Regions from separate parts of the Microbacterium sp. KR10-403 genome, predicted to be linked through region 2. Evidence: predicted binding sites of a transcription regulator. Region 2 holds the regulator's gene; each other region holds the start of a gene.
What was found. The regulator LexA, encoded in region 2, represses DNA repair genes until DNA is damaged. The targets are predictions, from matches to a motif close to TCGAACANNTGTTCGA.

Region 1 (10,643 bases), 120 kb from region 2:
TCTGGTGCTGTGGAACACGTTCCACTCGCCGATCCTGGTGGGCTTCCAGCTCGTCAGTCACTGGCTGCCCTACCTGCTGCTGTCGGTGTATGCCGGCGCGCTCGCGCAGCGATTCGACTGCCGGCGGATCATCCAGATCGCGCAGATCCTGTTCATGTTCGTGTCGCTGTGCTGGGGCATCCTGTTCCTGACCGGAACGCTGCAGCTGTGGGAAGCGTGCGTGCTCCTGGTGCTGCACGGGCTGGCGGGATGCCTGTGGGGCCCCGCCGAGCAGATGATGCTCTATGACTTCGCGGGGCGCGAGCAGCTGCCCAGTGCCGTGCGCATCAATGCGACGTTCCGCAGCCTCGGCATCCTGTTCGGTCCGGTCGTGGGCTCGGCGCTGCTGCTGACGCTCGGCACGACCTGGGGCATCTTCGCCAACATCGTCTTCTACCTGCCGCTGACGCTGTTCCTGGCGCGCACGAAGTTCACCGGGCACTCCCGCGAGGGACTCTACGGGACGGGCCGGGTGTCGCTGTGGCAGTCGTTCCGGGTGCTGGGCACCGTGCGGAGAGATCACGTGATCATGGGGATGCTGATCCTCGCGGCCCTCGCGTCGGTCTCGATCGGCGCCGTGCTGCAGACGGCGATGCCGGTGTTCGGCAACGAGTTGACGCCGACGGGCGCCGACGCCGAGCTCGTCTACGGAGCGCTGCTGTTCGCGCTGGGGATCGGCGGGGTGGTCGGCGGGTTCTTCCTCGAGGCCAGCGGCTGGATCCCGCCCACGGTGCGCACGGCGGTGATCAGCTCCCTCACGTTCGGACTGTTCGCGATGCTGTTCGCCTTCACCGGTTCGCTCGTGGTCGCGCTCATCGCGCTCGTGCTCACCGGGTTCTCGCAGATCACCGCGACCTCGACGGGGCAGGCGATCGTCCAGCTGGAGGCCCCGCCGGCCGAGCGTGGCCGGGTGCTCGGGGCCTACAGCATGTTCGGCCCCGGCATGCAGACGTTCAGCGGAGTGACGATCGGGGCGCTGGGGACGCTGCTCGGCATCCCCGCGACGGTCGTCATCGGGGGAGCGGTGCTGGTGGCCGGCACGCTCCTGACCGCGCTCTACATCCGCGGGAGTGCGCGCCGCGCCGAGGTGTGACGACGCGGCGCGCGCTCGGCCGCGCGGGTGTCGGCCGCGCGGGTGTCAGCCGCGCAGGGGACGCAGCGCGTCGGCCAGCGCGACGAGCTCGTCGAACTGTGCGTGCAGCATCCGCTCGTTGCTCTCGCGCGGCTGGAACACGCCGTCGTCATCGAGCTGCTGCGCGGCCCAGGCCAGCTCGACGTTCGAACTCGTGGGAACCAGCCCCAGCGCCTGCTGCACCGGACGCAGCGCGACCACGCCGCGGGTGCCGCCCGAGATGCCGCCGTAGCTGACGGTGCCGACCGGCTTGCGGCGCCACTCCTGATGCAGGTAGTCGAGCGCGTTCTTCAGGCTCGGCGCGTAGCTGTAGTTGTACTCGGGCTGCACGAAGATGAACGCGTCCGCGGCATCCACCCGTTCGCTCCATGCCTTCGTGTAGTCCTTCGTGTACTGGCGCAGACGCGGGTGGTTCGGCTCGTCCATCAGCGGCAGCGCGATCTCCTTGAGGTCGGCGAAGTCGACATCGAAGCGGCTGTCGGCGTCGGCCTCCTTCTGCACCCACTGGGCGATCGGCAGGCCGATACGTCCCTCGCGCACGCTGCCGACGATGATCATCAGTCTGGTCATTCAGGTCCCTTTCCGACATCTATTCAACGGCATCCATTCAACTCCTGGTCGGGCGGTCGGGTGAGTGGAGGGGTGGATGCCGCGGCCGGGGGCTCTGTCAGTGCGGCTCCATTCGTCGGGCCGAGGGCGAGGGGATGCCGGGGTCGTGGTGTCTGGTCCGGTTCTGTGGGGGCGGGTCTGTGGGCTGGGGAGGATGTCGGTGGCCGGTGGGATCGTGAGGGTGGCGGTGGATGCCGGCCGGGGGTCAAGAGCCGGTCATTCCATACGAAGATACGAATCTCACTCGTTCCCCGTGTGTACGGTGAGTCGCTTCGCGGTTGGCCTGAATCATGCGAAAAATACTTGAGAGAATCCATTCTCACCCCTTGTTATCCGTAGGCATGTTCGATACTATGGTGGTATCGGTTCATCCGGGGAAGGGGGCTCACGGTGTCGGTGGGTGTGTCTCCTGTTGTGTCGGAGGTGGATGAGCTGTTGGATTCTCTGGTGTCCTCGCGTGCGGCTGCGGGGCGGGCGTTCGCGGCGGAGATGTTCTTCTTCGCCCGGGTCGCGGACCTCGTGCAGCGGCGTGAGGCCGAGCGTGCCGTCCGGGGTGGGTGTGAGGGTGCGGTGGTGGATGCGTCGCAGCTGGCGATGCGGGAGCTGTACGCGGAGATCGCGGCCGGGCTGCGGTTGAGTGAGTGGCAGGTGGCGCGGAAGGTGTCGCAGGCGTCCACGCTGGTGGGGTCGTTCTATGAGACGTTGTGTGATGCCAGTGCGGGAGAGTTCTCCGGGGAACACGCGACCCTGATCGCCGAGGCCGGCGTGCAGATCGATGATCCCGGGGTGCGCGCTGAGTTCGAGGCGGTCGCGCGGGATATGGCCCGGGAGATGACCCCGGCACAGTTGAAGGCCGGGTTGGCAGGACTCGTGGTCCGGCTGGACCCGGAAGGCACCCAGGCGCGGGTGCGGGACGCGGTGGCACGGCGGCGGGTGTCGGTACGCGAGTTGGAGCCCGGTCTTGCCCGGATCACCGCGGACGTCCCGACCACCGAGGGCGTAGGTGCGGTGGCCCGGCTGCGGGAAGCAGCCACCGTCCTGTTCGCACAGAACCAGGCCGAGAAGACCGCGGAGAAGGTCGAAAACGACACCACCACTGCCACCGCCGGACCGGCCGACGCCGACACGAGCGACGTGGCCGCGGGCGTCGCTGACGCTGACGCCGGCAACACGGCCAAGGGCATCGACTTTGACACCGACGCCAGCGATGGCTCCGGTTCTGGCTGTGATGCTGATTCTGACGGGACGGGCGAGCCGGTGTTCGATGACCGGTCAGTGGCGCAGATCATGGCGGACATGTTCTGCGACCTGCTGCTGGCCGCCTCGTTCACCGGGCACGGTGCCGATGAACAGGCGCGGGACGCGCTCTCGGCGATCTGCCCGGAGGTGCAGGTCACCATCCCGGCAGAGACCCTCACCGGTGCCCGGGTGGGCGGGGCCACCGTGGACGGGTTCGGCCCGATCGACGACCACACGGCCAGGCGGCTCGCGGGTGGGTGCTCGATGTGGAGCCGGGTGTTCACCGACCAGGCAACCGGGGTGCCGGTCTGTGTGGACCGGTACCGGCCCTCCAAGCGGCAGAAACGATTCCTGCAGGCCAGGGACCAGCAATGCCGGTTCCCCGGATGCCGCAGACGTGCGGTCAAATGCGATATCGACCACACGATCCCGCACGCGGCGGGTGGCCCGACGTGCCTGTGCAACCTCGAGCACTTCTGTGAACGCCACCACACTCTCAAACACGAGACCGCGTGGGAGGTCGAACAGCTCGCCGGCGGGGTCCTGATCTTCACCGCCCCCACCGGGCGGCAGCACGTGACAAGACCACCGGGCACGGTCAGATTCGAACCCGTCGCCCTGATCGACCCCGACCCCCACCACCGACACACGACTGCCACACAATACGCAAACGACCCCGCACCCTTCTGAACACGCACCTGAACACGCACCCTTCTGAGAAGGGCGGCGCGGCCAGATGAGAGTGACAGGCGCGCCGCGGTGGCGTTCTCAGCGGCCGCGCGGGCGGCTCGCCATAGAATTGTCGGTCTATGGATCCTGAAGCCCTCTCCGCAGCCCTGCTCGACGTCATCCGCCCGCTCGCGGAGGCGCGACGAGCCGGCTCCGCCGAGGGCCTGATCCCCGCCGATCTGCTGCTGGAGCGGCCCAAGAACCGCGACCACGGCGACTGGGCGTCCAACGCCGCGCTCAAGCTCGCGAAGAAGGTCGGCGCGAACCCCCGTGAGTTCGCGGCCGAGATCGCAGAGAAGCTCGGCGAGGTCGCCGGTGTCGCATCCGTCGAGGTCGCCGGTCCCGGCTTCATCAACGTGCGGTTGGATGCCGCGGCCGCCGGTTCGCTCGCGAAGACCATCGTCGACGCGGGTGCCGCGTTCGGCACCAACGAGTCGCAGCGCGGCAACACCGTCAACGTCGAATTCGTCTCGGCGAACCCGACCGGCCCGCTGCACATCGCGCACACCCGCTGGGCGGCGCTCGGCGATTCGATCGTGCGCCTGCTGCTGGCCAGCGGCGCGACCGCCGTCCGCGAGTACTACATCAACGATGCCGGCGCGCAGATGGGCCGCTTCGCGGCATCCATCGTCGCCGCAGCCAAGGGCGAGCCGACGCCGGAAGGCGGGTACCCCGGCGAGTACATCACGACCCTCGCCGGCCGGGTGCTCGAGGCGCGCCCCGATCTGCTCGAACTGCCCGACGACGAGCAGCTCGTCGTGGCCGAGGACCTCGCCTACGAGTATCAGCTCGCCGAGATCAAGAACTCGCTGGACCGGTTCAACGTGCCCTTCGACGTGTGGTTCTCCGAGCGCACGCTGCATGCGCCCGGCGAGAACGGCATGAGCCTCATCGATCAGGCCGTGGAGCGCCTGCGCGAGCAGGGACACGTCTTCGACGCGGACGGTGCGGTGTGGGTGCGCACGTCCGACTTCGGCGACGACAAGGACCGGGTGATCCGCCGTTCCAACGGCGAGTACACCTACTTCGCCGCCGACGCCGCCTACTACCTCAACAAGGGCGACCGCGGCTTCCAGAACAAGATCTACCTGCTCGGTGCCGACCACCATGGGTACGTGCACCGCCTGAAGGCGATCGCGGGAGCGGCGGGAGAGGACCCGGAGAAGAACATCCAGGTGCTCATCGGCCAGATGGTCTCGATCAACGGCGCGCGCCTGAGCAAGCGCGCCGGCAACATCATCGAGATGGACGACCTGCTCAATTGGCTGGGCACCGACGCACTGCGCTACTCGCTGGGCCGTTACCCCGCCGACTCGCCGCTCGACCTCGACCCCGACCTGCTGCGCAAGCGCACCAACGACAACCCGGTCTTCTACGTGCAGTACGCGCACGCCCGCACGCACAACGTCGCCCGCAATGCGGACGACGCCGGTGTCGACCGCGGCGTGTTCGCGCCCGAGACCCTCACCCACGAGACCGAGGCGGCGCTTCTGGGTGCGCTGCAGGAGTTCCCGCGCATCGTGGCGTTCGCCGCCCAGATGCGCGAGCCGCACCGCGTCGCCCGTTATCTCGAAGAGCTCGCCGGGCTCTTCCACCGCTGGTACGACAACTGCCGCGTCATCCCGCTGGGAGACGCCCCGATCGAACCCGTGCACCACACTCGCCGGTGGCTGAACGACGCCACCGGACAGGTTCTGCGCAACGGCCTGGACCTTCTCGGAGTGAGTGCGCCCGAGCGCATGTGACCGGAGGAGAGATGGCCGAACGCTCCACCCAGCCGGAAGATCCGACGGAGCCCATCGCGGTCCCGCCGAAACCGCCGCTGCCGGGGGACGGGCAGGTCATCCCGCCCAGGCCGCCGCTGCCCGCGCAGCCGGCCTCCGCATCCGAGCCCGCTCGCACGGCCGCCGAGCCCGCCCCCGAGCCCGAGGCGACCACCCTGCCGCTGCCGGTCGTCGGCGAAGCGCAGCCCACCTCCCCGCAGACCGCGGCGTATGCGCAGCCCGCGCACCCGCAGACCGCCGCCTATCCGCAGGCCGCGGCATCCACTCCTCCGCAGCCCGCGAAGCCGAAGAAAAAGCGTCGCGGCGTCGTCGCCGCGGTGACGACGCTCATCATCGTGGCCGTGCTCGCCGTCGCCGGGGTGATCGGCTGGTTCGCCGGCAACGCCTGGCTGAAGGACAAGGTGGTCGCCGAGGTCACCGCGCAGACGCGGACGGCCCTCGACCTCGGCCCCGATGCAGAGGTCGACGTGGACGTCGACGAGCCGATGATCCCGCAGGTGATCGCCGGCCGACTGTCGGCGCTGACCGTCACGGTCCCCGAAGCGCCGCTGGGCGGTGCGACCGGGAGCCTCACCGTCCACGCGACCGACGTCCCCACGAGCGGCGACGGCGAGGTGGGCAGCGCCGATGCCACCGTGAGTCTGGCCCCCGACGCCCTCGTGAAGCTCATCGGCAACTTCGACGACACGGTCGCCGGTTCCCTGAAGGTCGACGGCGGCAACCTCGTCGTCTCGCTGAACCCGGCGCAGTTCCTCTCGGGCATCTCCTTCGCCCTGACCTTCACGCCGAGTGCGAAGGACGGCGCGCTCGTCCTGACCCCCGAGAAGTTCACGGTGGGCGGACTGAACATGGATGCCGACACCATCCGCGCCCGCTTCGGGAGCCTGGCCGACGGCATCCTCGCCGACCGCACCGTGTGCGTGGCCGATCGCTTCCCGAAGGGGCTGACGCTGTCGAAGATCGCCGTGGGCGCGAGCACCGTCGACGCCTCGTTCACCGTCGATCCGCACATGCTCTCCGACGCCGCGTTACAGAAGCCGGGAACGTGCGGTTGACCCCGCTAGACTGGCCAGCATCACCCGGTGCATGCGTCGACGCCCGGCGAGCGACGCGACCGGACTCTTCCGTTCCGGAAACGCCGCACCGCAGCATCCTTCGATTGGTCCCCCTTGTCCGCCTCACCCACCCGTGATCCGCTCCCCGTCCCCGACGACGCCGATGCCCTGCACGAGCGGGTCTGGCCCGTCTCGGCACATCGCGACGACGACGGCGCCCTCGTGGTCGGGGGAGTGACGGCGACCGAGCTGGCGCAGTCCTTCGGCACGCCGCTCTACGTGGTCGACGAGGACGAGGTGCGCGCACATGCGCAGCGCACCGTCGCGGCGTTCCGCGCAGCGGCCGACGCGCACGGCATCGACGTGCGCGTCTACTACGCCGGCAAGGCGTTCCTGTGCACCGAGGTCGTGCGGTGGACGGCCGAGGCCGGCATGAACCTCGACGTGTGCAGCGGGGGAGAGCTCGCCGTCGCCCTGGCAGCGGGCACCGACCCCGCGCGCATCGGCTTCCACGGCAACAACAAGTCCGTCGACGAGCTCACCCGCGCCGTCGAGGTCGGCGTCGGAACCGTGATCGTCGACAGCCTGATCGAGATCGAACGGCTCGCGGCGATCGCCGACCGCGCCGGGGCGGTGCAGAATGTGCTGCTGCGCGTCAACAGCGGCGTGCACGCCGAGACGCACGAGTTCCTCGCGACGGCGCACGAAGACCAGAAGTTCGGTTTTGCGATGGATGCCGCGCCCGCCGCGGTCGCGCGCATCCGAGAGCTCCGCTCGCTGAGCTTCCAGGGCCTGCACTGCCACATCGGCTCGCAGATCTTCGGCGTCGCCGGCTTCGCCGAGTCCGCATCGCGCCTGGTGGACCTGCACGCGCAGCTGCTGGCGGGCGGGCCGATCCCGCTCCTGAACCTCGGCGGCGGCTTCGGCATCGCCTACACCCCCGCCGACGACCCGACGCCGATCGAAGACCTCGCCGCCGGCATCGTCGAGGCCGTCGCCCGCGAATGCGAGGTGCGCGGCATCCCGATTCCCGACCTCGCCTTCGAACCCGGCCGCGCCATCGTCGGCCAGGCGGGCGTCAGCCTCTACGAGGTCGGCACCGTCAAGCCTGTCGAGCTCGGTGAGGGGCGGCAGCGCCTCTACGTGAGCGTCGACGGCGGCATGAGCGACAACGCGCGGCCCGCCCTGTACGGCGCCGACTACTGCGCCCGCATCGCCTCGCGCGTCTCGGGTGCCGCCCCCGCCCTGTCGCGGGTGGTCGGCAAGCACTGCGAGTCGGGAGACATCGTCGTCGACCGGGAGTACCTGCCCGCCGACGTCGCCCCCGGGGACCTGCTGGCCGTGCCCGCCACCGGCGCGTACTGCTTCTCGCTGGCGAGCAACTACAACTACCTGCCGCGCCCGGCCGTCGTCGCCGTGCGCGACGGGGCCGCCCGCGTGATCGTGCGCGGACAGACCATCGCCGACCTGCTGCGTGCAGACGTCGGCGCAGAAGGGAAGGCATGATCGACTACCGTCGCCTGCGCGTCGCACTCCTCGGAGCGGGGGCCGTCGGCTCCCAGGTCGCGCGTCTGCTCATCGAGAACGCCGACGAGCTCGCGGACCGCTCCGGCGCCGCACTGGAGCTCGCCGGCATCGCCGTGCGCGACATCGACGCGCCCCGTGATGTGGACCTGCCGCGCGAGCTGCTGACCACCGACGCCGAGACCCTCATCGTCGGCAGTGACATCGTCATCGAGCTCATGGGCGGCATCGAGCCGGCCCGCGAGTACCTGCTGCAGGCCGTGAACTCGGGCGCCGACGTCGTGACCGCGAACAAGGCGCTTCTGGCCACGCACGGCTCGGAGGTCTTCGACGCCGCCGACCAGGTGGGCGCCTCGGTCTACTACGAGGCGGCCGTGGCCGGGGCCATCCCGATCATCCGTCCGCTGCGCGACTCGCTGGCCGGTGACCGTGTCGACCGCATCGTCGGCATCGTCAACGGCACCACGAACTACATCCTCGACCGGATGGACGCCGAGGGCTCGGAGATGGCCGAGATCCTCGCCGACGCGCAGCGCCTGGGCTATGCCGAGGCCGACCCGACCGCCGACATCGAGGGCTACGACGCCGCGCAGAAGGCCGCCCTGCTCGCGAGCCTGGCGTTCCACACGTCGGTGCCGCTCGAGGCCGTGCACCGCGAGGGCATCACGGGCGTCACGAAGCAGATGATGGATGCCGCGCGGCATGCCGGCTACGTCATCAAGCTCGTCGCGGTCTGCGAACGGCTCACCGGGCGCGACGACGAGTCCGGCGATGAAGCGATCTCGGTGCGGGTGTACCCCGCACTCATCCGGCGCGAGCACCCGCTGGCCAGCGTCCACGGCGTCAACAACGCCGTGTTCGTGCAGGCCGAGGCGGCCGGAAACCTCATGTTCTACGGCGCCGGCGCCGGTGGGGTGCAGACCGCATCCGCTGTGCTCGGCGACGTCGTCTCGGCCGCGCGGCGTCACATCGCCGGCGGCGCGGGCGTGGGCGAGTCGACCCGGGCCAACCTGCCCACGGTCGACATCGGCCAGGTCGTCACCCGGTACCAGGTCACCCTCGAGGTCGACGACCGCCCCGGCGTGCTCGCCCGGGTGGCGGGCCTGCTCTCCGACGGACGCGTCTCGATCGCGACCGTGGAACAGACCCTGGAGCACACCGAAGAGGGCGCGGCATCGGCCCGCCTGGTGATCGGCACGCACAAAGCTTTGGAGCAGGACCTCAGCGAGACCGTGGCACGGCTCGCCGACGACGACGTGGTCGAGCGCGTCGTCTCGGTCCTGCGTGTGGAAGGAGACTGAAATGGCACATGTCTGGCGCGGAGTCCTCCGCGAGTACGCCGACCGGCTCGGCGTCACCGAGACGTCCACCGTCGTGACCCTCGGCGAGGGCGGCACCCCGCTCATCCCCGCCCCTGCGCTGTCGCGGCGCACCGGTGCGGACGTCTGGGTGAAGTTCGAGGGGATGAACCCCACCGGGTCGTTCAAGGACCGGGGGATGACCGTCGCGCTCTCGCGCGCGGTCGAGAAGGGCGCGAAGGCCGTCATCTGCGCATCCACCGGCAACACGTCGGCGTCGGCCGCGGCCTACGCCGCGCACGCCGGCATCACCGCCGCGGTGCTCGTGCCCGAGGGCAAGATCGCGATGGGCAAGCTGAGCCAGGCCGTCGCCCACGGCGGCACGCTCATCCAGATCCGCGGCAACTTCGACGACTGCCTCGAGATCGCGCGCGAGCTGTCCGACAACTACCCGGTGCACCTGGTCAACTCGGTCAACCCCGACCGCATCGAGGGCCAGAAGACCGCTGCCTACGAGATCGTCGAGCAGCTCGGCGACGCCCCCGACTTCCACTTCATCCCGGTCGGCAACGCGGGCAACTACACCGCCTACACGCGCGGTTACCGCGAGGAGGCCGCACGCGGCGCGTCGACCCGCGTGCCGCGCATGTTCGGCTTCCAGGCGGCCGGCTCCGCGCCCATCGTGCGCGGCGAGGTCGTGACGGCGCCCGAGACGGTGGCCACCGCCATCCGCATCGGCAACCCCGCGTCGTGGCACCTGGCGCTGGAGGCGCGGGATGCCACGAACGGCTGGTTCGGTGCGATCGAGGACCCCGCGATCCTGGCCGCGCAGAAGCTGCTGGCCGCCGAGGTCGGCGTCTTCGTCGAGCCGGCTTCGGCCATCAGCGTCGCCGGTCTGCTCGACCGCGCAGAGGCGGGCATCATCCCGGCCGGCGCGCGCGTCGTGCTCACCGTCACCGGCCACGGCCTGAAGGACCCGCAGTGGGCCCTGCGCAACGCCGACGGCACCGAGGTCGCCCCGATCGTCGTCGACGCCGACACCCGCGAGGTCGCCGATGTGCTCTCGCTGTCGGGCGCGGAGGCGACCGCGTGAGAACCGCGCCGCCCTCACCGGCGGCGGTCCCCGGCCGCGCCGTCTGGGTGCGGGTGCCCGCCACCAGCGCGAACCTGGGGCCGGGATTCGACACGCTCGGGCTGGCACTGAGCCTCTACGACGAGCTGCGCGTCACGGCGC
Region 2 (10,643 bases):
GACGAGGAACGGACGCCCGCTGATGTCGACGACGGCCTGCGCGAGCGCCTCATCGAGCGGGACCAGGGCGTCGCCGAAGCGCGAGATACCGGCCTTGTCGCCGAGCGCCTCGCGGATCGCGTCGCCCAGCACGATCGACACGTCCTCGACGGTGTGGTGCGCGTCGATGTGGGTGTCGCCCGACGCCCGCACGGTCAGGTCGGTCAGCGAGTGCTTCGCGAAGGCCGTGAGCAGGTGGTCGAAGAACGGCACGCTCGTGTCGATGCGTGCGAGGCCCGTGCCGTCGAGGTCGAGCTCGAGCTCGACCGACGACTCGCTCGTCGAGCGGGAGCGGGAGGCGGTGCGGGACGCGGCGGTCGTCATGACGCCGAGTCTATCGACGCGAGCGCATCGAGGAACGCGCTGGTCTCCTCCTCGGTCCCCGCGCTGACGCGCAGGCTGCGCGGCAGCCCGACGTCGCGCACGAGCACGCCGCGGTCGAGCAGCGCCTGCCACGTCGCCGTCGGCTCATCGACTCCGCCGAACAGCACGAAGTTCGTCCACGACTCGTACGGCTTGTACCCCAGCGCCTCGAGCGTGGCCGAGATGCGGTCGCGCTGCGCGACGATGTCGTCGACCGTCGCGAGCATCGTCGGCGCGTGCCGCAGCGCCGCCAGCGCCGCCGCCTGCGTCAGCGCGCTGAGGTGGTAGGGCAGGCGCACGAGACGCAGCGCGTCGATGACGGCGGGGTCGGCGGCGAGATAGCCGACGCGCGCGCCCGCGAAGGCGAACGCCTTGCTCATCGTGCGCGAGACGACGAGACGCTCGCGGCCGGGCAACAGGGTCAGCGCCGAGCGCTCGTCACGCGGTGCGAACTCCCAGTACGCCTCGTCGACCACCACGATCCCGTCGGTCGCGTCGTACACCCGCTCGATGACGTCGATGGGCAGGGGCGTACCAGTGGGATTGTTCGGCGAGCACAGCAGGACGACATCGGGGTGCGCCTCGGCGACCTGCCCCGCCGCCGCCTCCGCGTCGAGCGTGTAGTCGACCCCGCGGACGCCGGCCACCCACGCGCTGCCCGTGCCACGCGCCAGAAGCGGGTACATCGAGTAGGTCGGGGCGAAGCCGAACACCGTGCGCCCCGGGCCGCCGAACGCCTGCAGCACCTGCTGCAGCACCTCGTTCGAGCCGTTCGCGGCCCAGAGCTGGTCGCGCGTCAGTCCGTGGCCGAGGTACTCGGCGAAGGCCTCACGCAGCTGGGTGAACTCGCGGTCGGGATAGCGGTTCACGTCGCGGAGAGCCAGGGCGACCCCGTCGAGGATGTCGTCGGCCACCTCTTTGGGGACCGGATGGGTGTTCTCGTTCACGTTCAGCGCCACGGGCACGCGGGCCTGCGGCGCACCGTAGGGGCTCATGCCGCGCAGATCGTCACGAATGGGCAAGTCGTCTAATCGAGGGCTCACCGCTCCATCGTAGGACCGCACTCGGTGTTCAGCCGGCCGGGGCGTAATCCGCGGGAATCGACAGAACCTCACCGGGCGTGACCGTGACGCCCTCGAGCGCGTTCAGCCGCACGATCGCGTCGACGACATCGCGCGGGTCCGCGTGCGGGGCGAGCCGCTCGGCGATGCCCCACAGGGAGTCGCCGGCCGACACCGTGACGGTGGCGAAGGACCCGGCCGGCGCACCGGCGTCGCGCGAGGCGACCGCGGCGCCTCCACTGATCGCCGCCGCGGCGATGGCCGCGGCGATCGGCAGCGCGACGAGCGCCGCGAGCACGCGCCGCCCGCGATGCGTGAGACGCAGGCGTGTGACGGGCTGTGCCGTCGGGGCGATCGTGACCATGGGGTCCTCCTGGATGCTGTGAAGAGATTCGGTTCGGGAGCCCGGCCGGGGGCATCCCGTACCGAACCTCTCTTCCGAACCTAGTTTCGATGTTGTAGTCTGTCAAGTGGAATCGGAATGCGAATCCGGATCGAAGACGACACGCCCTCGGGGTGCCGCCGATCCGTCCCGGAAGCGGATACCGTTTCGATGAGGACACCTCACCACGGACCTCCGACATTCGAAGAAGCTGCATCCGCGGCGGGAACGGGAGCTGACATGGGCGACGCATCGCAGGACGCCACGACACCGGCGCCGCAGGTGCCGAGAATGCGCCGACAGACACGACGCAGGAAGAGCCTGAGCGACAAGCAGATGGCCATCCTCGAGGTGATCCAGCAGTCGATCACCCGGCACGGCTATCCGCCGAGCATGCGCGAGATCGGCGACGCCGTCGGGCTCAAGTCGCTCTCGAGCGTGACGCATCAGCTCAACCAGCTCGAACTGAGCGGCTACCTGCGGCGCGACGCGGGCAAGACGCGCGCGATGGAGATCCTCATCGACCTGCCCGGCTCGTCGGCGGAGAACCCCGCCGACTCGGCCCCCGCCGTGGGCGATGCCGCGCTCGTTCCGCTGGTCGGCCAGATCGCCGCGGGTGTGCCGATCACCGCCGAGCAGCAGGTGGAGGAGATCTTCCCGCTCCCCCGCCAGCTCGTGGGCAAGGGCGAGCTGTTCATGCTCAAGGTGCAGGGCGAGTCGATGATCGACGCGGCCATCTGCGACGGCGACTGGGTCGTGGTGCGCGCGCAGAACACCGCCGACAACGGCGAGATCGTCGCCGCGATGCTCGACGGCGAGGCGACGGTGAAGATGTTCCGTCAGCGCGACGGCCACACGTGGCTGCTCCCCCGCAACTCCGCGTTCGAGCCGATCCTCGGCGACGAGGCCGTCGTCCTCGGCAAGGTCGTGGCGGTGCTGCGCGCCGTGTGAGTGCGTGTCGAGCATGACGAAGGGCCCCGGGGAGACACCCGGGGCCCTTCGTCATGTCGTCAGACGCTCTGCACGAGACGTCCCTCGCGCACGCGCTCGGTCGCGGCGACCAGGTTGCCCAGTGCCGCCACCGTCTCCGGGTAGGCCCGCGTCTTCAGACCGCAGTCGGGGTTGACCCACACGCGGCGCACCGGGATCGAATCGACCGCCTGCTCGAGCAGATCGACGATCTCGTCGACCTGGGGCACGCGCGGCGAGTGGATGTCGTACACGCCGGGACCGATGCCGCGCGAGAAGCCCGACTCGGCAATGTCGGCGATGACCTCGCCGCGGCTGCGCGCCGCCTCGATCGAGGTGACGTCGGCATCGAGCGCGGCGATCGCGTCGATGACCACGCCGAACTCCGAGTAGCACAGGTGCGTGTGCACCTGGGTCGCGGCATCCGCCCCCGCCGTCGCCAGGCGGAACGAGGCCACCGACCAGTCGAGGTAGGCGGGCTGGTCGGCCTTCTTCAGCGGCAGCAGCTCGCGCAGCGCGGGCTCGTCCACCTGGATGATCCGGATGCCCGCCTCCTCGAGGTCGGCGATCTCGTCGCGCAGCGCCAGCGCCACCTGGTTCGCCGTCGTGGCCAGCGGCTGGTCGTCACGCACGAACGACCACGCCAGGATCGTCACGGGTCCGGTGAGCATGCCCTTGACCGGCTTCTCGGTCAGCGCCTGCGCGAACTGCGCCCAGCGGACCGTGATGGGCTCGGGACGCGACACGTCGCCCCAGAGGATCGACGGGCGCGTGGCGCGCGAGCCGTACGACTGCACCCACCCGTTGCGGGTGACGGCGAAGCCGTCGAGGTGCTCGGCGAAGTACTGCACCATGTCGTTGCGCTCGGGCTCGCCGTGCACGAGCACGTCGAGACCCAGCTCCTCCTGCAGGCCGATCACCGAGGTGATCTCGAGCCGCAGCACGTCCTCGTAGTCGGACGTCGAGAGCTCGCCGCGGTCGTGCGCCGCACGCGCCTTGCGGATGTCGCCGGTCTGCGGGAACGATCCGATGGTGGTCGTGGGCAGCAGCGGGAGGCCGAGGGCCTCCTGCGCGGCATCCCGCTCGTCCTGCGGCCCGCGCGAGAACGCCTCCTCGTCGAGGGCGGCGGCACGCGGTCGCACCGCGCCGTCGTGCACGCCGTCGGCGGCGGCGCGATCGGTCAGCGCTTCGGTCGCGGCCGTCAGGTCGGCCTCCACGGCGGCGCGCCCCTCGACGAGTCCGCGGGCGAGCGCCACGACCTGCCCGACCTTCTGGTCGGCGAAGGCGAGCCAGCTGCGCAGGCGCGCGTCGAGGTCCGACTCGTCGTCGACGTCGTGCGGCACGTGCTGCAGCGACGTGGAGGTGCCGACGGCGACGGATGCCGCGCCCAGCCCCTGCAGCCGCTCGAGCTTCTCCCAGGCGGCGGCGAGGTCGCCGCGCCAGATGTTGCGGCCCTCGATGACACCGCCGACGAGCGTCTTCGACTCCAGGCCCGGCACGGCGGCGGGGACGCCACCGCGGGTGAGGTCGACGGCGACGGCCTCGATCGGGGCGGCGGCCAGCACCCGCCAGCTCTCGTCCGACAGCTGCGCATACCCGGCGGCGACCACGATGCTCGGGCGGCTCTGCGCGGCACCGAGCACCGCGTAGGCGCGCTCCGCGACCGCCGCAAGCTCGGCGGGGGCGACATCCAGCGACTCGCTCACCAGAGCGGGCTCGTCCAGCTGCACCCACTCGGCGCCGGCGGCACGCAGCGCCGCGAGCAGCTCGACGTAGACCGGCAGCAGGTCTTCAAGCCGGTCCAGCGGCACGAAGCCCTCGGGCGCACCGTCGGCGGGCTTCGACAGAGCCAGGAAGGTCACAGGACCCACGACGATCGGACGGGTCGTGACGTTGTCGGCACGGGCCTCGGCGACCTGCTGCGCGAAGCGGTCGCTCGTCAGCGCGAAGGCGGTGTCGGGCGCGATCTCGGGCACGAGGTAGTGGTAGTTCGTGTCGAACCACTTGGTCATCTCGAGCGGCGTGCGCTCGGCGTCACCGCGGGCGGCGGCGAAGTAGGCGCGCAGGCCGATCGATCCGTCGGCCTCGCGCAGGTCGGCGAAGCGTGCCGGCAGCGCGCCGAACGCGGCGGCCGCGTCGAGCACCTGGTCGTAGTACGAGAACGACTCGGGGATCGACGAGTCGTCACGCCCGAGTCCCAGCGACGCGAGGCGTTCGCGGGTGGCACGGCGCAGGTCGGCGGCGGTCTGCTCGAGCGCGGCCTCGTCGAGCGCGCCCGCCCAGTGCGCCTCGACGGCGCGCTTGAGCTCACGGCGGCGGCCGATGCGGGGGTAGCCGAGGATCGTCCCGGCGGGGAATGCGGTCATCGTGCGGTCTCCTTCTGGATGGGGGTGAGTATCCCGGCCTCGTCGAGCACGGCCAGGACGGTCTGATGGTTGTTGAACGCGTACAGGTGCACGCCGGGGGCGCCGCCGGCGACGACGTCGGCGGCCAGCCGGGCGGCGTAGGCGATGCCGATGGCACGCTGCCGCTCGGGGTCGGGCTCGATCTGCAGGGCGATCGACAGCTCGGCCGGGACCTCCTGCCCCGACAGCTCGAGCACGCGGGCCAGTCGCCGGGGCGAGGTGACCGGCATGATGCCCGGCAGGATCGGGATCGTCACGCCGGCCGCGCGGCACCGGTCGACGAAGCACAGGAAATCGTCGGCGTGGAAGAACAGCTGGGTGATGGCGAACGTCGCCCCCGCCGCCTGCTTGGCCAGCAGCGCATCGATGTGCTCACGGGGATGCCGCGACCGCGGGTGCCCGTGGGGGAACGCCGCGACGGCGATCTCGACGTGCTCGCCGGGAACGACCCGTGCGGCTCGCGGCAGACCGCGTATGCCCGCCTCGGCATACGGCGCGCGCTCGGCCTGCACCCGGTCGATGAGCTGCACGAGCTGGGCGGCAGACTCGAGGTCACCGAGGAAGGGATCGCCCTCGACGGAGCCCTCCGGCGGGTCTCCCCGCAGGGCGAGGAAGCTGCGGATACCGGCATCCAGGAACTCCCGGATGAGACGGGCGGCGCCGGCGTAGGTATTGCCGACGCAGGTCAGATGCGCGAGCGGCTCGACGTCGGTGTGGGCGCGCAGGTACTTCAGGACCTCCAGCGACGGACCGCCGGTCGACCCGCCCGCACCGTAGGTCACGGAGATGAACCGGGGCCCGGCGGCGGCGAGCCGCTGGAGCGTGTCGTGCAGGGCGACGGTGGACGCCGGGGTGCGCGGCGGATAGACCTCGAAGGAGAACGGCACGACACCCGAAGGGCGCTGCAGGTCGTCGGCGAGGGTCATGGTGCTTCCTGTTCGATGGGCAAGTGCGAAAGGGCCGGTCGGCCGCCACCGCGCGCGATGGCGCGGTGTGTGCGGGCGGGTGCCGGGCTCGGCTGTCGCTCCTGCCCGGGAAGCCCGGGCGACGATGGATCCACCGTAAGCGGTCGGCCGCCCCGCGTCACGCGGTGTGACGGACTGTTTCGAGGTCCATATCCACAGAGGTATATGCCCGTAGCCACGCGCATCCGCGCCCCACAACGCATGTCTCCGGCTAGCGTGGGGGCATGTCCGCCACCCTCCCCTACGGCAGCTGGCCGTCGCCGGTCACCGCCGAGATCGCCGCCTCATCCGCTCCGCGCATCGACGGGGCGCGCTTCGTCGGCGAGGACGTCTGGTGGGGCGAATCCGTGCCCGCCGAGGGTGGACGGATGACCGTGCGCTCGCGACGCCTCGGAGTGTTCCTGCCCGCTCCCTGGAACGTCGGCTCGCGCGTGCACGAGTACGGCGGCGGCGCGTGGACGGCATCCGACGACGGACGCCTCTTCTTCGTCGAGAAGAGCGACCAGACGGTGTGGGAGCACACGCCGGGCGGCGCTCCGCGGCGGCTGACCCCTCCCGACGCCGGCGAGCGCTTCGGCGGACTGAGCTGGCAGCACGGACGGCTGCTGGCCGTGCGCGAGACGCACCGTGACGCGCACGTCACCCATGACATCGCCGAGATCGTCCCCGGCGGCGCCGTGCGCTCCCTGACCGCGGGCAGCGACTTCGTCGCGCATCCCGCGCTCTCCCCCGACGGCGAGCGGCTCGCCTGGATCGCCTGGGACCACCCCGACATGCCGTGGGACCGCGCGCGGCTGCGCGTCGGCCGGATCGGAGCGCACGGTGTGACCGACCCGGTGACGATCGCGGGCGGGGGCAGCTCACCGGTGCAGCCGGTGTGGGTCGATCCCGACGCGCTGGTGTACGCGGACGACCCCGCCGGACGCTGGAACCTCTGGCGCGTGCAGGTCTCGGCCGACCTCGATCCGCGCCCGGTCGCACCCGCCGATGCCGACACCGGCGGCCCGGTCTGGGTGCTCGGCACGCGCTGGTTCCAGCCCGTCGACGGCGGGAGGATCGTCGCCGTGCGCACGAACGGCGGCGATGAGCTCGTGGTCGTCGACGAGGCCACGGGCGCGGCATCCCCCCTCTCCGTCGACATCACCGCGAACGCGTCGGTCGAAGACGCCCGGGGGCATCGCGTGCTGGTCACCGGCACGGGGCTCGCCGGCACGCCGGCGGCGTGGCAGGTCGACGTCGACGAGCCGTCGCGCACCGAACGGATCGCCGGCGGACAGCCCGCCTGGGGCCCCGAGTGGACGCCGCGTCCTCGCGCGGCGACGTTCCCGGGCCCGCACGGCGACGTGCACGCCTATGACTATCCGCCGACGAGCCCGCAGACGGCCGGACCGGAGGGCGAGCTGCCCCCGTACCTCGTGTTCGTGCACGGCGGTCCCACCTCGCACACGGCGCCCGCGGCATCCGCCAAGATCACCTACTTCACGAGCCGCGGCATCGGGGTGCTCGATGTGAACTACGGCGGGTCGACGGGCTATGGTCGCGCGTACCGCGAGCGGTTGCGCGGGCAGTGGGGAGTGGTCGACGTCGAGGACGTGGCCGCGGCCGCGGCGGGTCTCGCCGCCGAAGGGCGGGTGGATGCCGCACGCCTGGCGATCGAGGGAGGGTCGGCCGGCGGCTGGACGGTTCTCGCCGCGCTCACGAACACCGACGCGTTCGCAGCGGGGATCTCCCGCTACGGCGTGGGCGACGCGCGGGCGCTGGCCGCCGACACGCACGATTTCGAGTCGCGCTACCTGGACGGTCTGATCGGCCCGCTGCCCGAGGCCGAGGACGTCTATCTCGAGCGGTCACCGCTCTCGCACCCCGAGCGCTTCCGCGTTCCGGTGCTGCTGCTGCAGGGCGCCGACGACCCGGTCGTGCCGCCGAGCCAGGCGGAGGCGATCCGCGCGGCGTTGGCCGAGCGCGGCGTCCCGCATGCATACATGCTCTACGAGGGTGAGGCGCACGGCTTCCGCAGGCCCGAGACCACGATCGACGTCCTGCGCCGTGAGCTGGCCTTCCTCGGGGCGGTGTTCGGATTCACCCCGGCGGATGTGGAGCCGCTGGCCCTGAGCTGACGGCGCCGGTCAGCGCGCGACCAGGAACGGTGCGAGCTGCGCGGCGAGGTGCGCGCCCACGCGGGCGTGCAGGAACGTGCCGCCCTCCTCGTGCGCCTGCTCGAGGATGATGCCCGTCTCGTGCACGGCCGAGACGAGGTCGCCCCGGTCATAGGGCACGAGGACGGTCACGTCGGCAGCGGGCAGGGGCAGCGTCTGCTCGACGACCTCACGCAATTCGTCGATGCCCGCGCCCGTGCGGCTCGACACGAACAGCGCCGTGGGCTCCAGGCCGCGCAGCAGCAGCCGCGCGTCGTCGTCGATGAGGTCAGCCTTGTTGAAGACGACGATCTCGGGGATGTCGCGCCCGCCCACGTCGCCGATGACGTCGCGTACCGTCGCCAGCTGGGCGGCGGGGTCGGGATGCGACGCGTCGACGACGTGCAGGATCACATCGGCGTCGGCGACCTCTTCGAGCGTCGAGCGGAAGGCCTCGACGAGCTGGTGCGGCAGGTTGCGCACGAACCCGACCGTGTCGGTGAGCGTGTAGATGCGGCCGTCGACGGTCTCGGACCGGCGCACCGTGGCATCCAGCGTCGCGAACAGCGCGTTCTCGACGAGCACCCCCGCGCTGGTCAGTCGGTTCAGCAGCGATGACTTGCCCGCGTTCGTGTACCCGGCGATCGCGACCGACGGCACGGTGTGGCGCTTGCGCTCCGCGCGCTTGGCCTCGCGGGCCGGGCCGAACTCCTTGATCTGCCGGCGCAGCAGCGCCATGCGCGTGCGGATGCGCCGGCGATCGAGTTCGATCTTGGTCTCGCCGGGGCCGCGCGAGCCCATGCCCGCTCCCCCGGCGCCGACCTGGCCACCGGCCTGCCGGCTCATCGAGTCGCCCCAGCCGCGCAGGCGCGGCAGCAGGTACTCGAGCTGGGCGAGCTCGACCTGCGCCTTGCCCTCGCGGCTCTTGGCGTGCTGGCTGAAGATATCGAGGATCACCGTCGTGCGGTCGATCACCTTGACCTTGACGACGTCTTCGAGCGCACGGCGCTGGCTGGGCGCGAGCTCGGTGTCGGCGATCACGGTGTCGGCGCCCAGCGCCGCCACGACATCGCGAAGCTCCTGCGCCTTGCCCCGGCCGACGTAGGTCGCCGGGTCGGGATGCGGACGCCGCTGCAGCATGCCGTCGAGCACGACCGCGCCCGCGGTCTCGGCGAGGGCTGCGAGCTCGCGCAGCGAGTTCTCGGCGTCTTCGGTCTCGCCCTGCGCGTGCACGCCGACGAGCACGACGTTCTCCAGTCGCAGCTGGCGGTACTCGACCTCGGTGACGTCTTCGAGCTCGGTCGACAGGCCGGGTACGCGGCGGAGGGCCGCGCGTTCCTCGCGATCCCACTGCTCGCCGTCGGTGTCGCCGCCCGCGGCGGTCGCGGCGTCCTGCAGCGCCTGCGCGGCACCGAAGACACGCACACCGGAGTGCGCGTCGGCGCGCGCCAGCACGCGGTCGACGGGGTCCGGCGTGGTCTCATCCATTCGATCAACTCTAGTCTCCGGCACGGGGCCTCCTTCCACTACGCTGAAGCATCATGAGCGGTGACCACTACTTCAGCGCGTCGCCCGCAAGTGCCGAGAATCTCCGCACGATCACGGTCCACCTGGCCGGTCGAGACATCGAGGTCACGACCGCCGGCGGGGTGTTCAGTCCCGACCGCGTCGATCCGGGTACCCAGGTGCTGCTGGCGAACACGCCTCCGCCGCCGCCCGGCGGCGACATCCTCGACCTCGGTTGCGGCTGGGGCCCGATTTCGCTGAGCATCGCGATGCAGTCTCCGCACGCGACGGTCTGGGCGGTCGACGTCAACGAACGCTCTCTCGATCTCGTCCGCCGCAATGCCACCTCTCTCGGCCTCGACAACATCAACGCCGTGCTGCCCGACGATGTTCCCGCCGATGTGGTGTTCCGCGGCATCCGTTCGAATCCCCCCATCCGGGTGGGAAAGAACGTCCTGCACGACATGCTGCTGCATTGGCTGCCGCGGCTGGACGAGAGCAGCGACGCGTGGCTCGTCGTGCAGCGCAACCTCGGCTCGGATTCGCTGCAGCGCTGGCTCGCCGCGACGCTCGACCGCACCTTCAGCGTGCATCGGGCCGCCACGGGACGCGGGTATCGCGTGCTGAAGGTGCGCCGCCACGGCACGCCGATGACGGAGCCGATCGAGCTGCCGTAGCGCGCACGCCCTACACCGACTCGAGCGCTGCGCGAGTGGCACCGAGAGCCGCTCGCGTGTCGTCGACCCGCACGCGCGGTGCACCGAGCCGCGACCGCTCGAGCAGCACTGCGCCCAGATGCCGTGCCTCGTAGACGAGCG
Region 3 (10,643 bases), on a different contig from region 2:
GACAGCTCGGCGCCGTACACGGTCTTCAGTTGCCGCTCGGCGGCGGCCTCGGCGAAGCGCACGACGCCGTAGAACCCGTCATGGTCGGTGATCGCCAGGGCATGCAGGCCGAGCCGCTCGGCCTCTTCGACGAGTTCTTCGGGCGACGACGCCCCGTCGAGGAAGGAGAACGACGAGTGCGCGTGCAGCTCGGCGTAGGGCACGGCATCGGCCGGGCGGGCGATGGGCGGCGGCACGTACGGGCCGCGCTTGTGCGACCAGGCAGGGCTGTCGCCGCCGTCGGCGTCGGCCGGTACGGGGCGCGGGCGGCGGCGGTCGCTGAGGACGCGCTCGATCTCGGACCACGGCACGGAAGGGTTGTCGAAGCCCATCAGCGCGGCCTTCTTCTGTGCGCGGTGGCGCTAGTCATACCGCGCCTCCGCCGCCCAGCGGCCGCCCTCGCACACGAGCAGCCAGGCGTTCTGCTCGGCATCCACGACCTGGAACCGGTGCGCACGCCGGGCACGGGCGGCATCCCATCCCCGTTCGTCGACCGTCCACGGGCCGGCCCACGACACGATCTCGCGCCACCGGCCGGCCTCGGTCAGCCGCGCGGGCGGGGCGCTGAGCTCTCCGCGGTCGTCGACCTCGACGACCAGCCCCGTCTGCGAGACGACGTCGACCGGCTGCGGCTGCGGGAACACCGTCGCGGGTGCGGGCGGCGGGAGGCTCCCCGGCCAGGGACGGGCACGCTCGGTCGCCACGGCGCGGTCGCCACGATCGCCCCACGGCACGAGCACCTGCCGTTCGGTCAGCCACCGGCCGCCGCCGACCGCCGGGGTCAGAACCCCGCGGTGCCCGAGCATCGCCTGCACGCGCGAGAGCGCATGGTGCACGCGTTCGTCGGGGCCGGAGCCGAAGATCGCCGGTCTGTGGGCGGATGCGGCATCCACCGCCTCTGGATGCAGCCGCACGAGCGTCACCCCGCTGCGCAGCACCCGGTTCTGCGCATCTTCGGCCAGCTGCCAGCGCACCCGGTCGATGACCGACGCCGCATCGAACGAGCGCGGATGCAGCCACACCCGATCGCTGCGCTCACCGCGATCTCCGGTCAGCTCGACGCGCAGCTCGGTGCACACGAGGTCGGTCGCACCCAGACCCGCGATGAACTCGTCGGCGGCGATGCGCATGCCGAACGCGACCTGCTCGGCAGCCTCGACGGCCGGCTCGAACGCGACCTCGCGGTCGAGCTCGGGCGGCGGCGTGCGCGGCTGCACCGGCCGCGAATCGGCCCCGCCCGCCAGCTCGTGCAGCCGCTGCCCGGCCGGCCCGAACCGGTCGCGCACGAGGCCGGCGTCGAGTGCGGCGAACGCCCCCAGCGTGTGCACGCCGAGGCGGCTGAGCAGGTGGGCCAGCCCGTCGTCTTGCAGGGTCGTCACCGGCAGCGGCGCGAGGAAGGCCGCCGCCCCGCCCGCCGGCACTATGCGCACGGGCTTGTCGGCGGTCGTCGTGCGCGCGGCCTGCTCGGCGGTGAACGGCCCGTCGGCGACGGCCGCGCGCACGCCGGGCAGCTCCTCACCCTCGGCGAGCACGTCGAGGATCTCGCAGGCGGCCTCATTCTCGCCCCCATAGAAGCGTGCGGGCCCCTGTGCGCGCAGCGCGCACAGCCCCGGGCGGATGATCTGCACCCCGGGCACCAGCTGCTCGATGCGCGAGACCACCGGCGAGAACTCCCGGGCGTCGCGATCGTCGTCGGCCGGTACGATCTCCAGCCGCGGGCAGCGCCCCTGCGCGTCGCGCCGCCGCTGCCCGCGCCGCACGCCCTCGACGCGAGCACCCGCCGAGCAGGCGACCACGGTGTTCGCGTGCACGATCGCCAGGGGTGCGGCATCCGCCCCCTCTGCCCCGCGCTGCCGGTGCAGCGCCGTCACCGGCCAGTCGGGGAACCACAGCACCAGGCTGCGCATCAGCCCACCGCCCGCATCGGCACCGGCGCCGCGGTCGGTACCGCCGACAAGCCGCCGGTCTCATCGGGCAGCACGAGCCGGGCGCGGCGCGGCACCGCCTGGCGCCTGCTCGTGACGCTGACCGTCAGCACGCGCCGCTGCAGGAAGCCGTGTCCGTCGCCCACACCCGTCCACTCCGAGGCGTCGACGGCGATGGATGCCTCGGCCTGAGGCCACACGCCCTGGACAAGCAGCACCCCGCCGCGATCGCGCAGCCGCGCCGACAGCCGCGCCACGTCGCCCGGGGTCACCCGCCCGCCCGGACGCACCGCGACCACCGGCAGCACATCGGCGACGGTCGCCGTGACCGCGAGCCAGCGCGCCCCCGGATCGGGGATCAGCACGACCCGCGACAGATCGACCCCGAGCTGCTCGGCCGCCTCGGCACCGAGCTCGGGCATCCCCACCACACCGCACCAGGAGCCCTCCTGCGACGGCCGGGCCAGCAGCGCCAGCAGCAGCGAGGCCGACGGCGCCACCGTGTACGCGGCGCCCGCCCGCAGGCCGCCGCCCGGCAGGAGCGAGGCGAGGCTCGGCAGTGTGGGCAGGACCGCGGCGCCGAGCCGGCGCCCCTGCACCCGCTCGAGTTGCGCGCGCAGAAGCGAGATCTCCTGCGCTGTCGCAGCACCTGCCGACATGATCGCCCCCACTTCCTCATTCTAGAACGCATGTTCTAGGCGGTCAATGCAGGAACGACGATAGACGCCCCCTCCGACATCCGAAACACGTCGATCCGTGGGCTATGTTCGACAGTCAGCGCGCGGTGCGGGCCGCGGCATCCCCCGCCCGCAGGCCCTCCTCGAACGCGGCGACCGCGTTCAGCCCGGCCGTGTTCCGCGCGCCGCCGACGACCGAGTGCGGGATGCCGCGGGCCGCGAGCTCCGCGGCGAGCCCCGCGCGCGGCGTCTGTCCCGCCGCCACGATGACGGTGTCGGCCCCGACGAGCTCTTCGGCGCCGTCCACCGTGATGCGCACGCCGCCGGGTTCGACCGCCCGATACTCGACCCCCGTGAGCGTGCGCACCCCGCGCCGCCGGATCGCCTGCACCGCCGCCCAGCGCGTCGTCACGCCCATGCCCGCGCCGATCGGCCCGTGCCGGCGCATGATGGTGATCTGCCGGCGCGGCGGCGGCAGTGTTCCCGCGCGCAGACCGTGCTCGACCAAGAAGTCCGAAGCGCCGTCTTCGACGAGCAGGTGCGCAAGGTCCACGGCGATCCCGCCGGCGCCGATGACCGCAACCCGCTCCCCCACCCGCGACACATCGGCGAAGGCCTGCGCATAGTCGAGCGCCCGCTCGACGCCCGGCAGCTCGACCCGGCGCGGCACGACGCCGGTCGCGACGATCACGTGGTCGAACCCCGCGACCTCCTCCAGCCCCGCCGCATGCCCGAGCCGCACCTCGACGCCCGTCTCGTCGAGCAGGTGCGCGAACGACCGTGCGACCAGGGCGAAGTCTCCCTTGCCGGGTACGGCGCCCGCCAGCAGGAACTGCCCGCCGATCTCGGGCGCCTCGTCGAACAGCGTCACCCGCGCACCGGCGAAGGCGGCGGCGCGTGCCGCTTCCATGCCGGCGGGCCCCGCACCGACGACCGCGACCCGCCGTGAGGAGGGGCGGGATGCCGCCACCAGCGGAAACCCGATCTCCCGCCCCGCCCGCGGGTTGACCATGCACGAGACCGGCTCGACACCGAGCGACCGGTCGATGCAGGCCTCGTTGCAGCCGATGCACAGCGTCACCGAGGCCTCGCGGCCGGCGAACGACGCCGCCACGATGTGCGGGTCAGCCAGGAACGGCCGCGCCATCGACACGATGTCGGCCTCGCCCGCCGCGAGCACCCGCTCGGCCTGCTCCAGGGTGTTGATGCGGTTCGACGCGATGACAGGCACCGCGCCCGCGAGCCCACCGGCCGCAGAGGCCGACGCCAGCGCCGCCCGGATCCGCCCCGCCACCGGCGTGAACGCCCCGTGCGGCACCATCGACTGCACGGTGGGCACCCGCGCCTCGTGCCAGCCGACGCCCACGTCGATCGCATCGGCACCGGCCTGCACGAACGCGACCGCCAGCGCATCGACCTCGTCGGGCGTCGACGAGCCCTCGACGAGATCGGCACCCGACATCCGCACGATCACCGGCGCGGCGCCGACCGCATCGCGCACCGCGCGGGTCACCGCGACCGGAAAGGCGCGCCGCCGCGCGGCATCCCCTCCCCACGTGTCGTCGCGCCGGTTGGTGACCGGCGAGGCGAACTGATTGAGCAGATACCCCTCCGACGACATGATCTCGACGCCGTCGAATCCAAGCTCGACCGCGATACGCCCGGCACGGGCGAAGTCATCGATGGTCGCGGCGATCCCCGCGTCGTCGAGCGCCTCGGGCGTCGCGTCCGAGAACCGGCTGTACACGGCCGACGGCGCCACCGGTGTGAGCCCGAACGCCGCGGGCGACGCATAGCGCCCCGCATGGAACAGCTGCAGCGCGATGCGTCCGCCGGCGTCGTGCACGGCATCCACCACCGTCCGCCACGGCGTGGCGTGCGCCGGCTCGGCGATGATCCCGTAGCCGACCCCGCCCGCGCCCACGCGGCTGACCGCGGCGCCGCCCGTGATGATGAGGGCGGCCCCGCCTCGCGCGCGCTCCGCGTAGAACGCGGCGAGCGCGGCCGGGTCACCCGTCTCGCGGTTCAGGTGCATCGACCCCATCACGATGCGATGCGGCAGCGTCAGCGCGCCGACCCGCACCGGCGTGCGCACGGACGGATAGCGTGCCGCGGTGGACGGAAGAGGGATGGATGCCACGGCCCGGTCAGTCCCGCACGGGACGCGGCGGCAGCCCCAACGGGTCGCTCGTGTCGTGCCAGTACGGAGGCGCTGCCACCGTCATCCCGCCGTCCACGATGATGGTGTGCCCGGTGATGTACCCGGCGCGGTCGGAGAGGAGGAAGTCGATGGCGTTCGCCATGTCTTCGACGGTGCCGGGGCGCCCCAGCGGGATCGCGTCGATCACCTTCTGCATGGGCGCCATACCCGGCATCGAGTAGAAGTAGTCGAGCGAGTCGGAGTCGATCAGCCCCCCGTTCACGCCGTTCACGGTGATGCCGTATCCGGCGAACTCGACGGCCATGAACCGGACGAACGACTCCACCGCCGCCTTGTACGAACCGAGCGCCGCGTAGGTCGCGAACGCCCGCATGCTGCCGTAGCTGGAGACCGCGACGATCCGCCCGCCGCGGTCCATGAGCTTGACGGCCTCCTGCGCGCCGAGCACGAACGGGCGCAGGTTCATCGCGTACGAGCGGTCGAGATGGTGCGTCTTCAGGTCGGCGACCCGCTTGAACGCCGCCGCGGCCGCGTTGTTGACGAAGAAGTCGAGTCGCCCGTACTTCTCGGCGGTCGCATCGAACAGGCGCACGATGTCTTCGGGGCTCTCCATGTCGGCCTGCACGGCGATCCCGTCGCCGCCGCGGCGCTGCGCCTCGGCCACGACCTGTTCGGCGAGGTCGGCATTCGTGCGGTAGTTGACGACGACCGATGCGCCCTTGCCCGCCAGATCGAGCGCGAGCGTGCGGCCGATGCCGCGCGACGACCCCGTGATCAGCGCGACGCGCCCCTCGTACTCCCTCGCGTCGTCGGTCTCGGGCGTGCTCATGCGTCCTCCTCCTGCGCCGCGCGCGTGAACACGTCACGGGCGACCACCGTCTTCTGGATCTCGTTGGTGCCCTCTTCGAACCGCTGGGCCCGCGCGTCCCGATAGACGCGCTCGATCGGCGAGCTCTTCCAGTACCCGATGCCGCCGTGCACCTGCAGCGCCTTGTCGGTCACGCGCGTGAGCATGTCGACCGCGGTCATCTTGGCCATCGACGACAGGGCGGCCGCGTCATCCGCCCCCTCCTCCCACCGCCGTGCGGCATGCAGCGTGAGCTGTTTGGCCGCCTGGATGTCGGCCTCGTTCTCGGCGATCATGAACGCCACCGCCTGCCGCGACGCGATGGGCTTGCCGAACGTCACGCGACCGGTCGCGTAGTCGACGGCCAGCTCCTGCGCCCGCTCGGCGAGCCCCACGCAGCTCATCGCCACCGAGATGCGGCTCGGGGTGAGGAAGCCGCCCAGGGCGATGGCGAGCCCGTCGCCCTCTTCGCCCAGCCGCTGCGCCACCGGCACCGGCGTGTCGGCGAAGGTCAGGCTCGCGTGGTCGGTGCCGTGCACGCCCATGGTCTGCGAGGTGTCTTCGACGTCGGCTCCGGGCGCGTGCCGGTCGACGAGCAGGGCGACGGTGCCGTCCTTGCCGCTCGTGCCCTCGAGCCGTGCGAACAGCAGCCAGTGGTCGCAGTTCACGCCGAACGTGATGAGGTGCTTGCGGCCGTTCAGCAGGTAGGTGTCGCCCTCGCGCCGCACCGTGCTGGTGATGTCGGCGCCGGTGCCGTTGCCGGGCTCGGTGAGGGTGAACGCGACGAGCAGGTCGCCGGCGATCATCGGCCGCACGAACCGGTCGCGCTGCGCGTCGGTCACGTGCGGATTGATCGCACGCCAGGTGCCGTTGAGCACGTGCACCAGCATGCGGATCGACGCGTGCGAGCGCGAGAAGACCTCCATGAGCCCCATCCATTGGCTGAACGACAGCCCGCGCCCGCCGAGCTCAGCCGGCGCCGCCATGCTCAGGTACCCGCGCTGTCTCAGCTCGTCGTACAGCTCGCGCGGGAGGGTCCCGGTCTCTTCGATCCGCTCCGCCCAGCTCTCCCCCGGGCCCCGCACCCACCGGGTGACCTCGTCCAGGAGGGCGTCGTACTCAGGCTGTTCTATTCGGCTTCCACGTCCGTCGGCTGTGACCGGGATGCTGGTCATCGAGGGCGCCCTCCTTGTCGGTGTCTGTCAGGGTCGAGAATCGCTGGGGTTTGAGCGTCGCGGCCTGCTCGCGCAGCACGAACTTCTGCACCTTGCCGACGGCGTTGCGCGGCAGCGCGTCGATGATCTCCAGGCGCTCGGGCCAGTAGCTCTTGGAGACCCGGTTGTCGTCGAGGTACTGCTGCAGGCGGGTGAAGGTCAGGCGCTTGCCCGGCACGAGCACGACGAACGCGCAGGCCCGCTCGCCCAGCCGCTCGTCGGGCATCGCCACGATCGCGACGTCGTCGACGGCCTCGTGTCGATACAGCAGCTGCTCGATCTCGGAGACCGGAACCTTCTCGCCGCCGCGGTTGATGACGTCGCGCACGCGCCCGGTGATGCGCAGGTAGCCGTCGTCGTCGATGCGGGCGAGGTCGCCGGTGCGGTACCAGCCGTCGGCGGCGAACGCCTCGGCACTCAGGTCGGGTCGGTCGAGGTAGCCGCGGAACACCGTCGGCCCCGACAGCTCGAAGTTGCCCTCCACCCCCGGCGCGACGGCGTGGCCGTCGTCGTCGACGATGCGCAGCCGCACATCGCGCAGCGCGCGCCCGTCGGTGCCCCAGGCCTTGCCGGGGGGATCCCCGGGCGTCGACAGCGCGGCGAGCCCGGTCTCGGTCGTGCCGAACGCGCCGCACACCGCCGTGCCCAGCACGCGCGTCGCGCGCTCGGCGAGCGCCCGCGGCACCGCGGCGCCGGTGGCCACGAAGATCCGCAGCGTGCGCGGAGCGGGCGCGCCCGCCTCGACCTCGCGCACGAGGTCGGTGAGAAAAGGCGTGGCCGCCTGCACGAAGGTGCCCTCCCACTCGTCGAGCACCTCGAGCGCGCGGCGGCCGTTCCAGGCCCGCTGCACGATCGCCGGCACCCCGAGCGCCCACGCCAGCCACATGCCGTAGAGAAAGCCGGTCTGGTGCGCGAGCGGCGAGGGGATGAAGACGCTGTCGGTCGAGTTCAGCGGCAGTTGCTCGATCTCCATCCAGGCCGCCCGGCTCAGGCTCGCGTGCGTGTGCAGCACACCCTTGGGCTCGCCCGAGGTGCCCGAGGTGAACAGCAGCTGCGCGTCGTCGTCGGGGCGCGGCACCCGCGCGTCGAGCACCGCCCGGTCGGGCTTGACCCAGGCCGTGGCGCGGTGCCAGGCATACCAGCGCACGTCGGGGTTCTCGCACGGCGGCAGCACATGCGCCACCCCGGGGGTCAGATGCATCACCAGCACGTCGGTGACGGACAGATCGGATGCCGCGGGCCCGGCGAGGATGTCGGCCAGCTCATGGTCGTGCTGCCGTCCGCGGAAGTTGTCGGCGACCACGACGAGCTTCGCCCGCGACCGCTTCAGCGCGAACGCGACCTCGCGCTCGCGGAAGATCGGCATGATCGGACAGATCACGGCCCCGATGCGCGCCGCGGCCGCGGCCACCACCACGAAGCCCGCGCAGTTGGGCAGCTGCACCGCGATCCGGTCGCCGGCCTCGACACCGAGCTCGAGGAAGAGGGCTGCGGCCTTGTCGACGGCGTGGTCGAGCTCGGACCACGTCATCCGCGCGGTGCGGTCGGGGGCGGCATCCACCAGCGCCAGCGCGTGCGGCCGCTCGTGCGCCCACCGGCGGATCCACTCGGCACCGGTGACGCGTGCCGCCTCGTCGGCGGTGCCGGCCGGCGGACGCCGGCGGGCCGTCGGGCGGGCGGGTCCCTTCTCGACCTGCATGTCGACATGCAGCTCGGTCATCGCGTCCAGGAACTGCGGGTAGGAGATACGGTAGGCGTTCGGGAACGTCAGGGTCGAGCGCCCCGCAGCCGACGACGCCGCCACCGCCAGCGACATGAGTACCCGGTGGTCGTTGAACGACGACAGGTGCGCGCCGTGCAGCCGGGGCACGCCGCGCACGCGCAGGTCGGTCCCGTCGAAGTCGACGTCGCCGCCCATGGCGTTCAGCTGCAGCATCGAGGTGACCCGGTCCGACTCCTTCAGCCGCACGTGCTCGACATCGTGGAAGACGCTCTCGCCGTCGGCGACGGCCGCCATGGCCGACAGGACCGGAAGCATGTCGGGCACCAGCCGGCAGTCGACGTCGACCGGCTGCAGCCGCAGGCCGTCATGCTGCACGCGGACGCCGCCGGCTTCGGCATCCACCGTCATCGGCAGCCCCATCTCGTGGGCGATCCTCAGGAAGTCCGCCTCGGGGTGGTCGACCGCCGCAGGGTCGGTGCTGCCGAGCCCGGTCAGCAGCACATCGGCGGGGCGCAGCGCCGCCACCGCCAGCCCGAACGCCGCCGAGCCGATGTCGGGCGGCAGCGTCAGGTCGGTCGGGTGCGGCGTCTGGCCCGGCTCGATGTCGAACCGGCGCCCGTCCGCCGCGACCGTCACGGTGAGCCCGAACGCGGCCATCATGCGCACCGTGAGGTCGACGTAGCTGCGTTCGTTGAACGGCCCGTCGACGATCACGGCCGTGTGCGCACGGGCGAAGGGCGCGACCAGCAGCAGTGCAGAGATCCACTGCGACAGCGTGCCGGCGATGTGCACCACGCCGCCGGCGGGGCGCCCGTGGCGGATACGCAGCGGCGGGCAGTCGGTGGGCGATGCGGCATCCACACCCATGTCGCTCAGGGCACGCAGCAACGGTCCGATCGGGCGGCGCTGGAAGTATTTCTGCCCGGTGAGCACGATGTCTTCATCGGCCAGCGCCGACAGGCCCGCCATGAAGTACAGCGTCGATCCCGAGCTGCCGACGTTCACGCGCTCGCGCCGCGGGTGATACCGCCCGCCGTGGACGACGAAGGTGTCGCCGTCGACCTCGACGTCCACGCCCAGCGTCCGCAGCACGCCGACCGTGTACTGCACGTGGCGCGCGTCGCTCAGCCCGCTGATCCGGCTCGTGCCGGGCGCCAGCGACGCCAGGATCAGGGCCCGGTGCGCGTGGTATTTGGAATTCGGGACCCGCACCGTCCCGTGCACGCGCGCGGTGCTTCCCACCACTGCCAGATGCATTCCAGCCTCCCTCCGGCCGTGAGCGACCCGAGGGGGCAGCTCACGTCATCGATCTGCCACGAGCGACCCTACTCTCGAGATCGGAGGGCCGCAGGGGGGTGCGACGTCACGCGGCCAGAGCCAGATACGGCTCCCAGCGAGGGTCGGTCCGGTCGGCGCCGCGGATCGCCCACGAGGGCCCGTGCGGCGGCCGGGGCGTGAAGCGCAGCCGCCACGACATCTCCTGCGGCGTGCGGTCGCCCTTCACGTTGTTGCAGCGCTGACAGCAGGCGACGAGGTTCTCCCAGCTGTCGGCCCCACCGCGCGACCGCGGGTGCACGTGGTCGATCGTGGCCGCATGCCCGCCGCAGTAGGCGCAGTGGAACGCGTCGCGGCGCAGCACGCCGCGACGGGTCACCGGCACCCTGCCCGGGCTGGGCAGGTGGACGTAGCGGGTCAGGATGATCACCGCGGGTCTGTCGAACGATCCGCCGGCGGCGAGCACGGGGCTCTCCTCGACGCGCTCGATGATCGTGGCCTTGTCGTTCATCACCAGGACCAGGGCCCTGCGGAACGACACGACGGCCAGCGGTTCGTATCCTGCATTCAGCACCAGTGTGCGCATCCGTCATCCTCACGATCGGTCCGAAACGGCTTTCCGGACGGTCGGTTGCGAAGACGCGTCGTTCCCCGTGCAGGGATGAAAAAAGCGCCGTCTACAGACGGCGCCCGTGCGCCGCACCCAGGGTGCGGCATCCGCTCTCATGATGCCGGAGAACGAAGAGCCCGAGCGCATCCATGGTGCGGATGCGGGGTGTGCT

Region 1: a site for LexA is predicted at 2,114-2,129, ahead of ABMQ42_RS04485 (HNH endonuclease signature motif containing protein). Genes of this name have one in related genera too.
Region 3: a site for LexA is predicted at 2,646-2,661, ahead of imuA' (DnaE2-dependent mutagenesis accessory factor ImuA'). Genes of this name have one in related genera too.

The regions. Positions count from the first base shown of each region.
Region 1 covers NZ_JBEGDC010000002.1:146,117-156,759, reverse strand. Annotated here, with positions in the region: gene ABMQ42_RS04495 (MFS transporter) at 1-1,132, shown strand, start outside; gene ABMQ42_RS04490 (NADPH-dependent FMN reductase) at 1,178-1,741, opposite strand; gene ABMQ42_RS04485 (HNH endonuclease signature motif containing protein) at 2,204-3,709, shown strand; gene argS (arginine--tRNA ligase) at 3,829-5,493, shown strand; gene ABMQ42_RS04475 (LmeA family phospholipid-binding protein) at 5,505-6,587, shown strand; gene lysA (diaminopimelate decarboxylase) at 6,702-8,093, shown strand; gene ABMQ42_RS04465 (homoserine dehydrogenase) at 8,090-9,412, shown strand; gene thrC (threonine synthase) at 9,414-10,502, shown strand; gene thrB (homoserine kinase) at 10,499-10,643, shown strand, end outside.
Region 2 covers NZ_JBEGDC010000002.1:26,443-37,085, forward strand. Annotated here, with positions in the region: gene hisB (imidazoleglycerol-phosphate dehydratase HisB) at 1-363, opposite strand, end outside; gene ABMQ42_RS03895 (histidinol-phosphate transaminase) at 360-1,397, opposite strand; gene ABMQ42_RS03900 (LysM peptidoglycan-binding domain-containing protein) at 1,474-1,827, opposite strand; gene lexA (transcriptional repressor LexA) at 2,137-2,796, shown strand; gene metE (5-methyltetrahydropteroyltriglutamate--homocysteine S-methyltransferase) at 2,856-5,180, opposite strand; gene ABMQ42_RS03915 (methylenetetrahydrofolate reductase) at 5,177-6,145, opposite strand; gene ABMQ42_RS03920 (prolyl oligopeptidase family serine peptidase) at 6,409-8,301, shown strand; gene hflX (GTPase HflX) at 8,311-9,807, opposite strand; gene ABMQ42_RS03930 (class I SAM-dependent methyltransferase) at 9,861-10,502, shown strand; gene ABMQ42_RS03935 (phosphotransferase family protein) at 10,513-10,643, opposite strand, start outside.
Region 3 covers NZ_JBEGDC010000003.1:297,373-308,015, forward strand. Annotated here, with positions in the region: gene ABMQ42_RS08140 (error-prone DNA polymerase) at 1-371, opposite strand, end outside; gene ABMQ42_RS08145 (Y-family DNA polymerase) at 402-1,946, opposite strand; gene imuA' (DnaE2-dependent mutagenesis accessory factor ImuA') at 1,946-2,635, opposite strand; gene ABMQ42_RS08155 (oxidoreductase) at 2,739-4,781, opposite strand; gene ABMQ42_RS08160 (SDR family oxidoreductase) at 4,789-5,631, opposite strand; gene ABMQ42_RS08165 (acyl-CoA dehydrogenase family protein) at 5,628-6,824, opposite strand; gene aroA (3-phosphoshikimate 1-carboxyvinyltransferase) at 6,769-9,843, opposite strand; gene ABMQ42_RS08175 (HNH endonuclease) at 9,950-10,447, opposite strand.